Regions from separate parts of the Herbaspirillum sp. WGmk3 genome, predicted to be linked through region 2. Evidence: predicted binding sites of a transcription regulator. Region 2 holds the regulator's gene; the other holds the start of a gene.
The links. Region 2 encodes sigma-54, which starts transcription at its own class of promoters, with help from an activator protein. Its sites were predicted from a motif close to TGGCANGNAANCTGCTTT; they were not measured.
Positions count from the first base shown of each region.

Region 1 (5,823 bases), on a different contig from region 2:
GAAGGGATTGCCGCCTTCCGCCAGCACCAGCAGGCCGCCTTCGATGCCGAACGCCAGCGCTGGATCGCCAGCGGCCAGGCCAACTACGAGAGCGAGGAGAGCAGCGCCATCGTGCAAGATCACCAGCCGCTGCAGGCGGGCCAATTGTCCGTGGATGCTCCGATTGCCGGCAACCTCTGGCAGGTCAAGGTCAGCCCCGGCCAGCGTGTGGCGCAGGGTGAGCTGCTGATGATCCTGGAGTCGATGAAGATGGAAATCAACATCACCGCGCCTGAGGCCGGCCTCGTCGCCGAAGTGCGGGTGCAGCCGGGTAGTCCGGTGCGCGCGGGACAGTGCGTGCTGGTCATGGAAAACACTGAAGAGGAGGCCGCATGATCCATTCCTTTGACCTGCGCATCGATGCGCTCACGGCGGCCTATCGTGATGGCAGCCTGTCGCCGCGCGCCGTGATCGGCCGCCTGCGTGAGAGTGCCATCGCGCTCAACCCGCAATACCGGCTCTACATCCACCTGTTGAGCGAGGAGGAAACCGAGCCCTACCTGCAGGCACTGGAAGGGCAATCCCCGCACAGCCTGCCCTTGTATGGCGTGCCGTTCTCGATCAAGGACAACATCGACCTGGCCGGCATCCCCACTACGGCCGCCTGTCCGGCCTTCAGCTACGTGCCGCGCGAGAGCGCCACGCTGGTGGCGCAGCTCATCGCACTGGGCGCGATCCCCGTGGGCAAATGCAATCTGGATCAGTTCGCCACCGGCCTCAACGGCACGCGTTCGCCCTATGGCGCTTGCCGCAACAGCGTGCATCCGGATTATCCTTCCGGCGGTTCATCCTCCGGCTCGTCGCTGGCGGTGGCATTGGGCTTGAGCAGTTTTGCACTGGGCACCGATACCGCCGGCAGTGGCCGCGTTCCCGCCGCCCTGAACAATCTGGTCGGGTTGAAGGCGACCAAGGGTTTGCTCTCCACCGCCGGCGTGGTCCCCGCCTGCCGCACGCTGGATTGCGTGACCTTCTTCACTGCCACGGCGGCCGAGGCCAGCCACCTGCTGGCGCTTTGCACGCAGGCCATGCAGCCCGATGAGCGCGATGAATACAGCCGCGCCAACCTGCCGCAGAACGATGCAGCGGCCTTCCAGCCACCGCGCAAAGGCTTGCGCGTGGGGGTGCCGCGCCAGCTGGAATTCCTCGGCTGCAGCGAGAGTCCGGTCCTGTTCGTGGAGGCGCTGGAGCAGATGGAGGCCATCGGCGGCGTGCCCGTGACCATCGATTTCACTCCTTTCCTGGAGGCAGCGCGCCTGCTTTACGAAGGGCCATGGGTGGCAGAACGCTACAGCACCATCGAGGCGCTGCTGCAGGAACGGCCTGAGGAAATCCTGCCGGTGATTCGCGACGTGCTGCGCAAGGCGCCGCAGTTCAGCGCCGTCGATACCTTCCGCGCGCAATATCGCCTGCAGCAACTGAAGGCCGAATGCGACCGCATCCTGGCCACCGTTGATTGCGTGGTGACGCCGGCCTATCCGCGCCCGGTGACGCTTGAAGAATTGCGCGAGCAGCCGGTGCAGCGCAATTCGGACCTGGGCTGGTACACCAACTTCATGAACATGCTGGATTACGCCGCCGTGGCCACGCCCATGAATTTCATGAAGAACGGCCTGCCCTGGGGCATCACGGTATTCGGTCCGGCCTTCAGCGACCAGAGGCTGCTGGGTGTGGCCGATGCCCTGCAGCGCGCCCATGGGCGGCCGCTGGCCGGGCAGCGTCACATCGAAAGCCGGCTGCTGGCTGCTTGAAAGAGCGAGGGCAGGGACGCCGGATCAGGCGTCCGGCAGGATCTCGGTCAGCGACAGGATCGCCTGCGCCACTTCGGCAATGCGCCGGTTCTGGTTCATCGCATGCTTGCGCAGCAGGCGATAGGCGGCCTCTTCGTTGAGACCCTGCTTCATCATCAGCACGCCCTTGGCGCGTTCGATGAGCTTGCGTTCTTCCAGGCTCTCGCGCACGGTGGCCAGTTCCTGGGTCAGGTTCTGCAGGCGTTCGGACTGGGTGCGCAGGATGTCGACGATGGATTGGGTCAGGTGCGGGCCCACGCCCGCGCTCAGCGAGCCGTCCGGCAACGGCTGGCCATCCAGGCCGGAGGCGAAGGCCGTCAGCGAGGCCAGCGGATCACGGTCATCGGCCTGCGTGAAGAACTGGCCCTGATGGTCCAGGTCCTTCTGCAATTCGCGGATCTTGTCCTGGCATTGCGACTGCACGTATTGCGCGAGATGGATCTCGACCCGATGCAGGCCATCCATGCGGGTGGAGCAGCACTGATACCAGGCATCGGCCAGCTCGGGATCCAGCGGCCGGCCGTGGGCGGTGAGCAGCTTGCGGCGCAGGCGTTCCAGATCGGCCAGCGGCAGCGTGGCCTGCATGGCGCTCCATTCATTGCGGAAGCCTTCGGCGAAGGATTCGAAACGGCGCAGGGCCTGTTCCTGCATCTCGATCTGGGTCTCGATGGTCTGTTCCTGTTCGCGCGTGATCTTGCCCGTGACGAAGGCGGCAGCTCCGGCGGCCCGTTCGCGGCCGGCAAATTCCTTGCCTTGCATCAGGTTGAACAGCGCCACCAGCAACCGCGAAATCTGCGGATCCACCGCCACGTCAGCGGCTTCGAATACCAGCGCCAGCAAGGCACCCACCACGGTCTTGAAACGCTCGTAGCTGGCCGCCGGGGTGCAGGCCAGTGCGGCCACATCGGCGCGCAGCTTGGGCAGCCCGTCCAGCGCATGCAGGGCGAAGGCGATGCGGGTGTAGAGGCGAGCGCCGTTGGAGAGGGCGTTGTCGGGGACGGTGGAGCCGAGCCAGGTGTCGAACTCGCACTGGGCCGCCTGGCTGGCGGCCACGCGCTCCTGCCAGGCCTGCGCATCCCGCTCGCCGCGCGAACCGAGATAGATGTTGGACAGGCCGCGTTCCTGCTGCAGGCAATGGATGAGCTTGCCCACGGTCAGTACCAGCTGGCAGGTGTGCGCCAGGCGTTGCAGTTCTTCCGCTTCGCAGCGGCGGGCGGTGATCAGGTAGTTCAGGACTTGGCTCATGGCGGGCAGGGCTAAGAATCACAATGGCTGGCCGCATCGCGAGCAAGATTCGTGCGATGCATGGATGTCCCGGATTGTAATGGAATCGCCCCGCCCGGCGCTTCCCCTGCCAGCGCTAGCGGGCGATATACCACTCGTAGCGATGATTCCACGCCACGAACAGGTTCATCGTGATGGCGCCGACCAGCGAATAGAACACGCGATCCATCGGCAGGAACAGCGCCGCCGTCGCAAACAGCGCCAGGTCGAAACCCATGAGCAGCCAGCCGGCCTTGAAGCCGGTGCGCTCTTGCACATAGGTAGCCAGGATGCTCATGCCGCCGCAGCTGGCCTGGTGGCGGAACAGGCCGATCAGGCCAATGCCCACGCACAGGCCGGCCAGCACGGCACCCACGGCGGGATCGAGGTGGCTGTAGCTGATGTAGTTGCCGGCCACGTTGGTCAGCACCGACACGGCGGTGACGGCCGCCAGCGTGCGCCAGGTGAAGGCCGCGCCCATGCGCAAGGCGGCCAGCAGGTAGAAGGGCAGGTTGATGAGGGTAAAGGCCATGCCGAAGCTGATCCCGGTGGCATAGGTCACCAGGAAGGCCACGCCGGCGATCTGGCCGATGATCAGGCCCAGGCTGTGCAGCATGGACATGCCGAAGGCGATCATCACCACCCCGAAGAGCTGGCCCTGCAGGTTGTCGATCCAGCTGTGGCGCACGGCCGGGGTGGCAGGAGCCGTTGCCCGCGCAGCGGGCGCGGAGGCAATCGGCGAGGAGGGCGAGGAATCCGCAGTGGAAGTCGTCATGGCAATACCAATCATCAATCGTGGATAACGAACGCGTCACGTCAATGGCCAGGCCGGCGGGTAAGCTGACCCAGTCATCAGTGTGCAGCTGCCTTCAATCGCCGACAGCCGCCGCAGGTGCGCATGGTAAAGGATTTGTTGCAGTGCGGCGACCGCCGGATGAGGCGGCGCGGCGCTGCTGCAACACTTCTCGGCTAGCAGGAAATGTGCCAATGCAAAAAAGAGCAGCAAGGCAGCAGGATTCACCTTGCTGGTGCAAGGAACTGGCCGCAGGAGGGAAGGTGACGGGTCTTTGGCGCGTTGGCATTCATCTGCGCTACAGATCAATCCACTTGCGTTCATCGATCGGGCGCATGAGTCTCACCGCACAGGCAACGTGGATCGGGCCAGCGCACTCTGCGTGGCCCGAAGAAGGAGGGAGAAAGCGATCAGGGCATGGATGTGGCACCCCTGATCGCCTGCAGCGGCTAGGCCAGGTGCGTGCGGAAGAAGCTGGTCAGCTTGTCGAAGGGAATCAGGTCGACACGGTCGTACAGGTCCACATGCACGACCCCCGGGATGATCATCAGTTCCTTGGGCTCGGCGGCGGCGGCGAAGGCGGTTTCGCTGAAGTAGCGCGAGTGTGCCTGCTCGCCATGGATCAGCAACAGCGGGCGCGGAGAGATTTCCTTGATGTAGCTGAGGATGGGCATGTTCATGAAGGACAGCGGCATGGTCCTGGTCCACGAGGCATTCGAATTCACCGAGCGCGGATGGAAGCCGCGCGGGGTGCGGTAGTAGTCGTGATACTGCACCAGGAATGGCGGCTCGCCGCCCTTGAGCTGGTTCATGACCGGACCATGTTCCGGCGTGCCGCGCTCGGCATCCTTCCAGCGTTGCTGGCCGAGCTGCTCCAGCAGCTCCGTGCGCTGGGCCAGCGTGACGCTGTCGTTGTAGCCGCGCGAGAGCACGCGCGTCATGTCGTACATGGTGCTGGCAACCACCGCCTTGACGCGCTTGTCTACAGCGGCCGCATTGAGGGCCATGCCACCCCAGCCGCAGACGCCGATCATGCCGATACGCTGGCGATCGACATGGGGCAGCAGGCCGATGAAGTCGACGGCGGCGCTGAAGTCTTCGGTATTGATGTCGGGCGAGGCGACATTGCGCGGCTCGCCGCCGCTCTCGCCGGTGAAAGAGGGATCGAAGGCCAGCGTGACGAAGCCGCGTTCGGCCATGGTCTGGGCGTACAGTCCGGAGGATTGCTCCTTGACGGCGCCGAATGGCCCGCTCACAACGATGGCGGCAATGCGTCCGCTGATGTTCTTCGGTTCATAGAGATCGCCTGCGAGCACGATCCCGTAGCGGTTGCGGAAGCTGACCTTGCGGTGCTCGACCTTGTCGCTGCGCGCGAAGGTTTTGTCCCACAGGGTGCCGTCAGCGCTGAACGGCAGTGCAGTAGTTTGATTGGATTGGGCGTTGGCAGTGGTCATGAAGGTGGTTCCCAGGGCGGCAAGGCCGGCGCCAGCTGCCTTGAGCATGCTGCGGCGGCTCACGGTGGACGGCTCCGGACGGAGCGGGTTTTCTGCGGATTGGGTCGGTTCGTTCATTGCATTTCCGGTCAATGGCCCCCCGGGACGCCAAGGGGGAAAGGAAGTTCATATCGGCGCGCAACCCACCAGCCGCCGGGCAGAGGCCCGGCGGCTGTCGTCCTGGTGGACACGGACCATGCGCCGTGATGTGCCCCGGGCGGTCAGGGGGGAACCTCTCCGGGACAGAACAAAGTCTGTCAGGGGACCGCAGGACTGACTAGCTAATCAATGCTTAATTACCTTATTAGCCTGGCTAATGGATAGAGGTGTGTGTTCGCCTGCAGCTGTGACGACCACCCCATCGGAGTGGCCATGCGTGCGCTGTTCAGAGCGCCATGCTCCACACCTTGGCATGCCGGCCTGCGCCGTAGTAATCCATCATCATTCC
Region 1 is NZ_JAKYWT010000003.1:506,405-512,227, reverse strand. Features, by position in the region: gene uca (urea carboxylase) at 1-375, shown strand, start outside; gene atzF (allophanate hydrolase) at 372-1,787, shown strand; gene MKD49_RS14315 (nitrate regulatory protein) at 1,812-3,071, opposite strand; gene MKD49_RS14310 (YitT family protein) at 3,187-3,864, opposite strand; gene MKD49_RS14305 (alpha/beta hydrolase) at 4,332-5,453, opposite strand; gene MKD49_RS14300 (GNAT family N-acetyltransferase) at 5,761-5,823, opposite strand, start outside.
Region 1: MKD49_RS14315 (nitrate regulatory protein) is a predicted target of sigma-54. The motif match lies at 3,111-3,128, and genes of this name have one in related genera.

Region 2 (5,823 bases):
GGCAAGTAAAACTCAGCCCTTGATCAGGGTCTGCAGTTCGCCGGACTCGTACATCTCGGTCATGATGTCGGAGCCGCCGACGAATTCACCCTTCACGTACAGCTGGGGAATGGTCGGCCAGTTCGAGTATTCCTTGATGCCCTGGCGCACGTCCGGGCTTTCCAGCACGTTGACGGTGACGATGTTCTCGGCACCGCTGGCCTTCAGCAGCTGGATGGCCTTGCCGGAAAAGCCGCATTGGGGGAACTGTGCAGTGCCCTTCATGAACAGCACCACGGGGTTTTGGGTCACGGTTTCTTTGATCCAGGATTGGACGTCGCTCATGGCTGTGCCTTTAAAAATGGGATTGCCCGACATTATAGGGAAAAGCCGGCGGGCGCGTTGAAATCGCCTGCATGCTGGTGGCCTGTCTGAACGGGCAAAAAATTGCATCGAGGAAATGATTTATATCGTATGCAAATTCTTGTGTTGAAGATGAGGGTGCCGTGAAGACATTCAAGCCGTCCCTTGCATCATCGTCAGCAGCGGCGGTGGAAAAGTTGCTTTACGCAATGATTTATATCTTTTCCACAGGCTTGGCCAGTTCGGCGGCCACAAATGAAAAAGGGCGCTTGCGCGCCCCTTCCTCATGAAATTCGGCTGGCTTTCTCAGCAGCCTTGCGGCTGCGAGGTGGCTTGCCGAGGGTGTCCTGGCTTATGCCGCTCCGGCCACCGCATCCTCCGGCGTTTCGTCCGGCAGGCGCTTGGCCATGGAGTGATGCTCCTGCAACTTGTCCTTGTGCTTGATGACCTGGCGATCGAGCTTGTCGATCAGCGTGTCAATGGCAGCGTAGAGGTCGTGTGCGATGCTTTCCGCATGTAGATCCTTCCCCTTGATGTGGACGTTGATTTCCGCTTTTTGGCGCTTTTCCTTTTCTGTGAGTTTATCTACGCTCAGGATCACGCTGACGTCGATCACGTTGTCGAAATGGCGCTTGATACGCGAGAGCTTGCTTTGCACGTATTCCCGGATGGCGGGGGTCAGTTCGAGGTGGTGTCCACTGATGGTCAGATTCATACAAGACTCCTATCGTGAAGTCACTGGAGGTTCGTGCAATCGATCCTGCTGCAGCTGTACCACGGGCACGGTCTTCGTGTCAGATGGCGCGGGCATCAGTCGGATGCTTGCCTGAACACAGCAACGGTACTGCAGAAAAACTGAGGAAAAACTCAGAGGGACTTGCGGAGATTGACCGGCGGAATCTTCAACACTTCGCGGTATTTGGCGACTGTGCGTCGCGCGACCACCATGCCTTGTTCTGCCAGCATATCCGCAATCTTGCTATCGGATAATGGGGTCTGCGGGTTCTCGGCTCCTATCAACTGTTTGATCAGCGCCCGTATCGCGGTGGAGGAAGCTTCACCTCCGGTTTCAGTCGCGACATGGCTACCGAAGAAGTATTTCAACTCAAACATTCCATGCGGAGTGAGCATGTATTTCTGAGTCGTCACGCGAGAGATGGTGCTCTCGTGTAGACCCAGTGTATCAGCAATTTCACGCAGCACAAGGGGGCGCATGGCCACTGCCCCATGTGAAAAGAAGTTTCTTTGACGTTCCACAATAGCCTGCGCGACGCGCAAAATTGTATCGAAACGTTGCCGCATGTTCTTGATGAGCCACTTGGCTTCCTGCAACTGCGACGACAGCGAACCTTCTCCCTTGGCTTGCTTCAATGCACTGGCATACATCGCATTGACGCGCAGCTTGGGCATGACCTCATGGTTGAGCATGACCTGCCAGCCGTTCTTTGTCTGCTTGACAATCACGTCCGGCACCACATAGTCCGAGGCATCACGCGCGAATTCCGCACCCGGATGCGGACGGCACTGGCGGATCACGGCCTGCGCTTCGCGCAGGTCTTCGTCATCGCAATCCAGGGCCTTCTTGATCTTGTTGAAATCGCGCTGGGCAAACAGCGGCAGGTAATCCTCCACGATCCTCAGCGCCAGCTTGCGCGTGACAAAGGGGATCTTGGGCAGGCGGCGGATCTGCAGGGCCAGGCATTCGCCGGCACTGCGCGCACCGACACCCGCCGGGTCCAGGCTCTGCAGCAGCTTGAGCGAAATCGACAGCTCTTCCATGTCGATGCCCAGCTCTTCGGGCAGGCGTGCGTGGATGTCTTCCAGCGGCTCTTCCAGATAGCCGCTCTCGTCCAGCGCATCGGTGAGCAGTTCCAGCAGCGCACGATCACGCAGGGTGCGTGCGGTCACGCGGATCTGTTCCAGCAGGTGTTCGCGCAGGGTCAGTTCGTGCGCTTCGAGTTGCGGACGGGCATCGTCATCGTCTGGCGACTTGCCGCTGCGCGCGACGTCGTCGAAGCTCCAGTCGGCATCCCCCGTGACACCGGCTTCCGGCGTGTTGTCCTGGTAGTCGAAGCTGGAATCGCCATCGCTGGCGGCCGGGGCCGCTTCGCCGCTGCCTTCGTGACTGGTTTCGGCAACGCCGCTGGAGGGCGAATTGGAGACCGCGCCATCGGCCAGCAGACGTACCGAATTGTCGAGCGCGTCGTCGAGGCGTTCCAGCAGGGGATTGTCGGAGAGGATCTGTTCCAGTTCCTGGTGCAGTTCCAGCGTCGACAGTTGCAACAGTCTGATCGACTGCTGCAGTTGCGGCGTCAATGCGAGGTGCTGCGAGGTACGTAACTGGAGCGACTGTTTCATCTGTCTTTCTGAAAGCGGCGTGGCCCGCTGGTTGCTCTGCCGGTCGTTGCGTATTGCGTATTGCTTGTTGCGTATTACGTGATGTGCACTCTGTATTTCTTCAAGCGTATCGGGCAAGCCGACTGCACCGCTTACATGCGGAAATGCTCGCCCAGATACACGCGGCGCACCGACTCGTTGGCGATGATCTCTTCCGGATTGCCGCTGGCCAGCACCGTGCCCTGGTTGATGATGTAGGCGCGATCACAGATGCCCAGCGTTTCGCGCACGTTGTGGTCGGTGATCAGCACGCCGATGCCGCGTTCCTTCAGGAAGCGCACGATGCGCTGGATCTCGATCACGGCAATCGGGTCGATACCGGCGAACGGTTCATCCAGCAGCACGAAGCGCGGATCGGTGGCCAGTGCGCGGGCGATCTCGACGCGCCGGCGTTCACCGCCCGAGAGCGACAGCGCCTGGCTTTCGCGCAGCTTCTCGATCTGCAGTTCGTGCAGCAGGTTGTTGAGGCGGCCTTCGATTTCATCGCGCGAGAGCGGCTTGCCCTCTTCCTGGCGCAGTTCCAGCACGGCGCGGATATTGTCTTCCACCGTCAGCTTGCGGAATACCGAGGCTTCCTGCGGCAGGTAGGACAAGCCCATGGTGGCACGCTTGTGGATCGGCATGCGCGAAATGGACGCGCCATCGAGGTCGATCTCGCCACCATCGGAGGGCACCAGCCCCACGATCATGTAGAACGAAGTGGTCTTGCCGGCACCATTCGGGCCGAGCAGGCCGACCACCTCGCCGCTGCGCAATTCCATCGAGACATCGCGCACCACCTGGCGCGCGCCATAACTTTTCTTCAGGCCGCGAACGACCAGCGAGCTGGCTACCATTGTCACTGGTCCTTTCCGCTGTCGCGACGCGTTGCAGGCTGCGCAGCGTTGTTCTTGCCCGCGGGCTGGGCCGGCGCGGTGCTGCCTGCCGGCGGCGGATTCTTGGGCTGGATCACCGCAGTGATGCGGCCTGCGCCCGGCTTGCTCTCGCCGGTGGCGGTGTTGTTCACGGAATAGAATTCGGCGCGGCTGTCATAGGAGATGAATTCGCCGTTGACTTCATCGGTGATGCGATCGCCGTCCATGCGCTGGATGTGCGCGCGCTGGAACAGCTTGGAGATTTCGGTCTGCTCCGAATACTCGATGCGCTCGGCCTGGCCTTCGATCCACAGGTTGGGACCGCCGTCACGCTTCTGGCGGAAGTTGGCCAGCGCGCCCGGGGCCGCATACAGCACCGCATTTTCATAACCGTACTGGTCGGTCGTCAATACCACGCGGCCGGCCTTGATGATCAGCGTGCCGCGGGTCATGACCACGTTGCCGGTAAAGGTCTTCACCTGGCGCACGTCATCGTAGACCATCTGGTCTGCCTCGATGTTGGTCGGCTTGGTGGAGTCCGCCTTCTCGGCGTTGGCCACGCCGCACACGGCAGCCAGCATCAGCATCGGCAGTAAGAATGAGCGTTTCATTGGGTTCCTGTCTGATCGGTTCTTGGCGTTTTTATCCCGGAGTCATCCGGCTTAGCGTTTCTTCGGAGTGGGCTCGTAATAGCCGCGGACATTGCCGAACAGCTGCACCACCTGGGTCGCATTGTTGGCCACCATGCCCACGCCGTTCAGGCGCGTGGTGCCCATGGTCATGGCCACCGGCTTGTCGGTCTTGACGATTTCATCGTCAGGCAACAGCAGCAGGTATTCCGACACCAGATGCATCTGCTCGCGGCCCTTGTAGGGCGCGCGGATGGCGTTGGCGTTGCCGTACATGTGGATCTGCGTCTGGTCGTCGGTGACGCGCGCGGTATCCGAGTAAAGCTCCATCGGTGCCTGGTTCTGGTCCAGGTTGTGCACCACCGGCTTGGTGATCTCGAAGGAGTCATCCGTGGGGTAGTGCACCATCTTCGTTCCCGCAACGTCATAGCGCGGCAGACCGGTCGGGCCCATGCGCACGTAGTTGAAGTTTTCCAGGTAGTAGTCGGGTTTGCCACGCGGACGCTGCGCCGGTTGCTGGTCACCCGCGGCCCGCATGGCCTGCATCACCCAGAAGCTGCCCAGGGCACCGGCGATCAGGATCACCAGAATCACCGCCAGGCGGATGCGCTCGGCGTTGCGTTCTCCGCTGCGCCCGCTCATGCCAGGTACGGCGCGAGGGCCGCCTCGTAGTTGCCTTGTGCTGCCAGCACCAGGTCGCAGATCTCGCGCACGGCACCATGGCCGCCGCTGGCCTGGGTCACGTAGTCGCTGCGCGACTTCACCTCGCGATGGCCGTTGGCCACGCAGGCCTTGAATCCGACGCGGGTCAGTACCGGCAGGTCGATGATGTCGTCGCCCAGGTAGCCGCAATCCTGCGGCGTCAACTGCACCTGCTGCAGCAGCTGTTCGAAGGCCTGGCGCTTGTCGTGGATGCCCTGGAATACATGGGCGATGCCGAGATCGCGCGCACGGCGCAGCACATAGGGCGACTGGCGCGCGGTGATGATGGCGGCAGCGGTGCCGTATTGCTGCATCATCTTGATGCCGTGGCCATCGAGCGCGTTGAAGCGCTTGAAGGCCTCGCCGTCCTCGCCGTAGAACAGGCCGCCATCGGTGAGCACGCCATCCACGTCGAAGATCATCAGGCGGATCGTTGCCGCCTTGGCGAGCGCGGCAGCGGGCAGGGTGCTGGCGAAGGCTGGCGCGTTCATCAGATCACCTTGGCGCGAGTGAGATCGTGGATGTGCAGCGCGCCCGTGAGCACGCCGGCCGCATCGGTAACCAGCAGCTGGTTGATGCGGAATTGTTCCATCAATTGCACGGCATCCACGGCCAGCTGGTCCTGGTTGACGGTCTGCGGATTGGCATGCATGACGTCGGCGATGTAAAACTTGGAAAAGTCCTGGCCACGCTCCAGCAAGCGGCGCAGGTCGCCGTCGGTGAAGACGCCGACCGGGCGGAACTGCTCATCCACCACGGCGGTCATGGCCATGCCCTTGCGGGTGATTTCCATCAGCGCTGCCGACAGCGACACGTCCGGGCGCACGGCGGGAATGGCCTCGCCGCTGCGCATCACGTCGCGCACGTGGGTCAGCAGGCGGCGGCCCAGTGCACCACCG
Region 2 is NZ_JAKYWT010000008.1:17,966-23,788, forward strand. Features, by position in the region: gene grxD (Grx4 family monothiol glutaredoxin) at 13-324, opposite strand; gene MKD49_RS24220 (hypothetical protein) at 486-632, shown strand; gene hpf (ribosome hibernation-promoting factor, HPF/YfiA family) at 695-1,057, opposite strand; gene MKD49_RS24230 (RNA polymerase factor sigma-54) at 1,210-2,700, opposite strand; gene lptB (LPS export ABC transporter ATP-binding protein) at 2,832-3,575, opposite strand; gene lptA (lipopolysaccharide transport periplasmic protein LptA) at 3,578-4,204, opposite strand; gene lptC (LPS export ABC transporter periplasmic protein LptC) at 4,256-4,864, opposite strand; gene MKD49_RS24250 (HAD family hydrolase) at 4,861-5,415, opposite strand; gene MKD49_RS24255 (SIS domain-containing protein) at 5,415-5,823, opposite strand, start outside.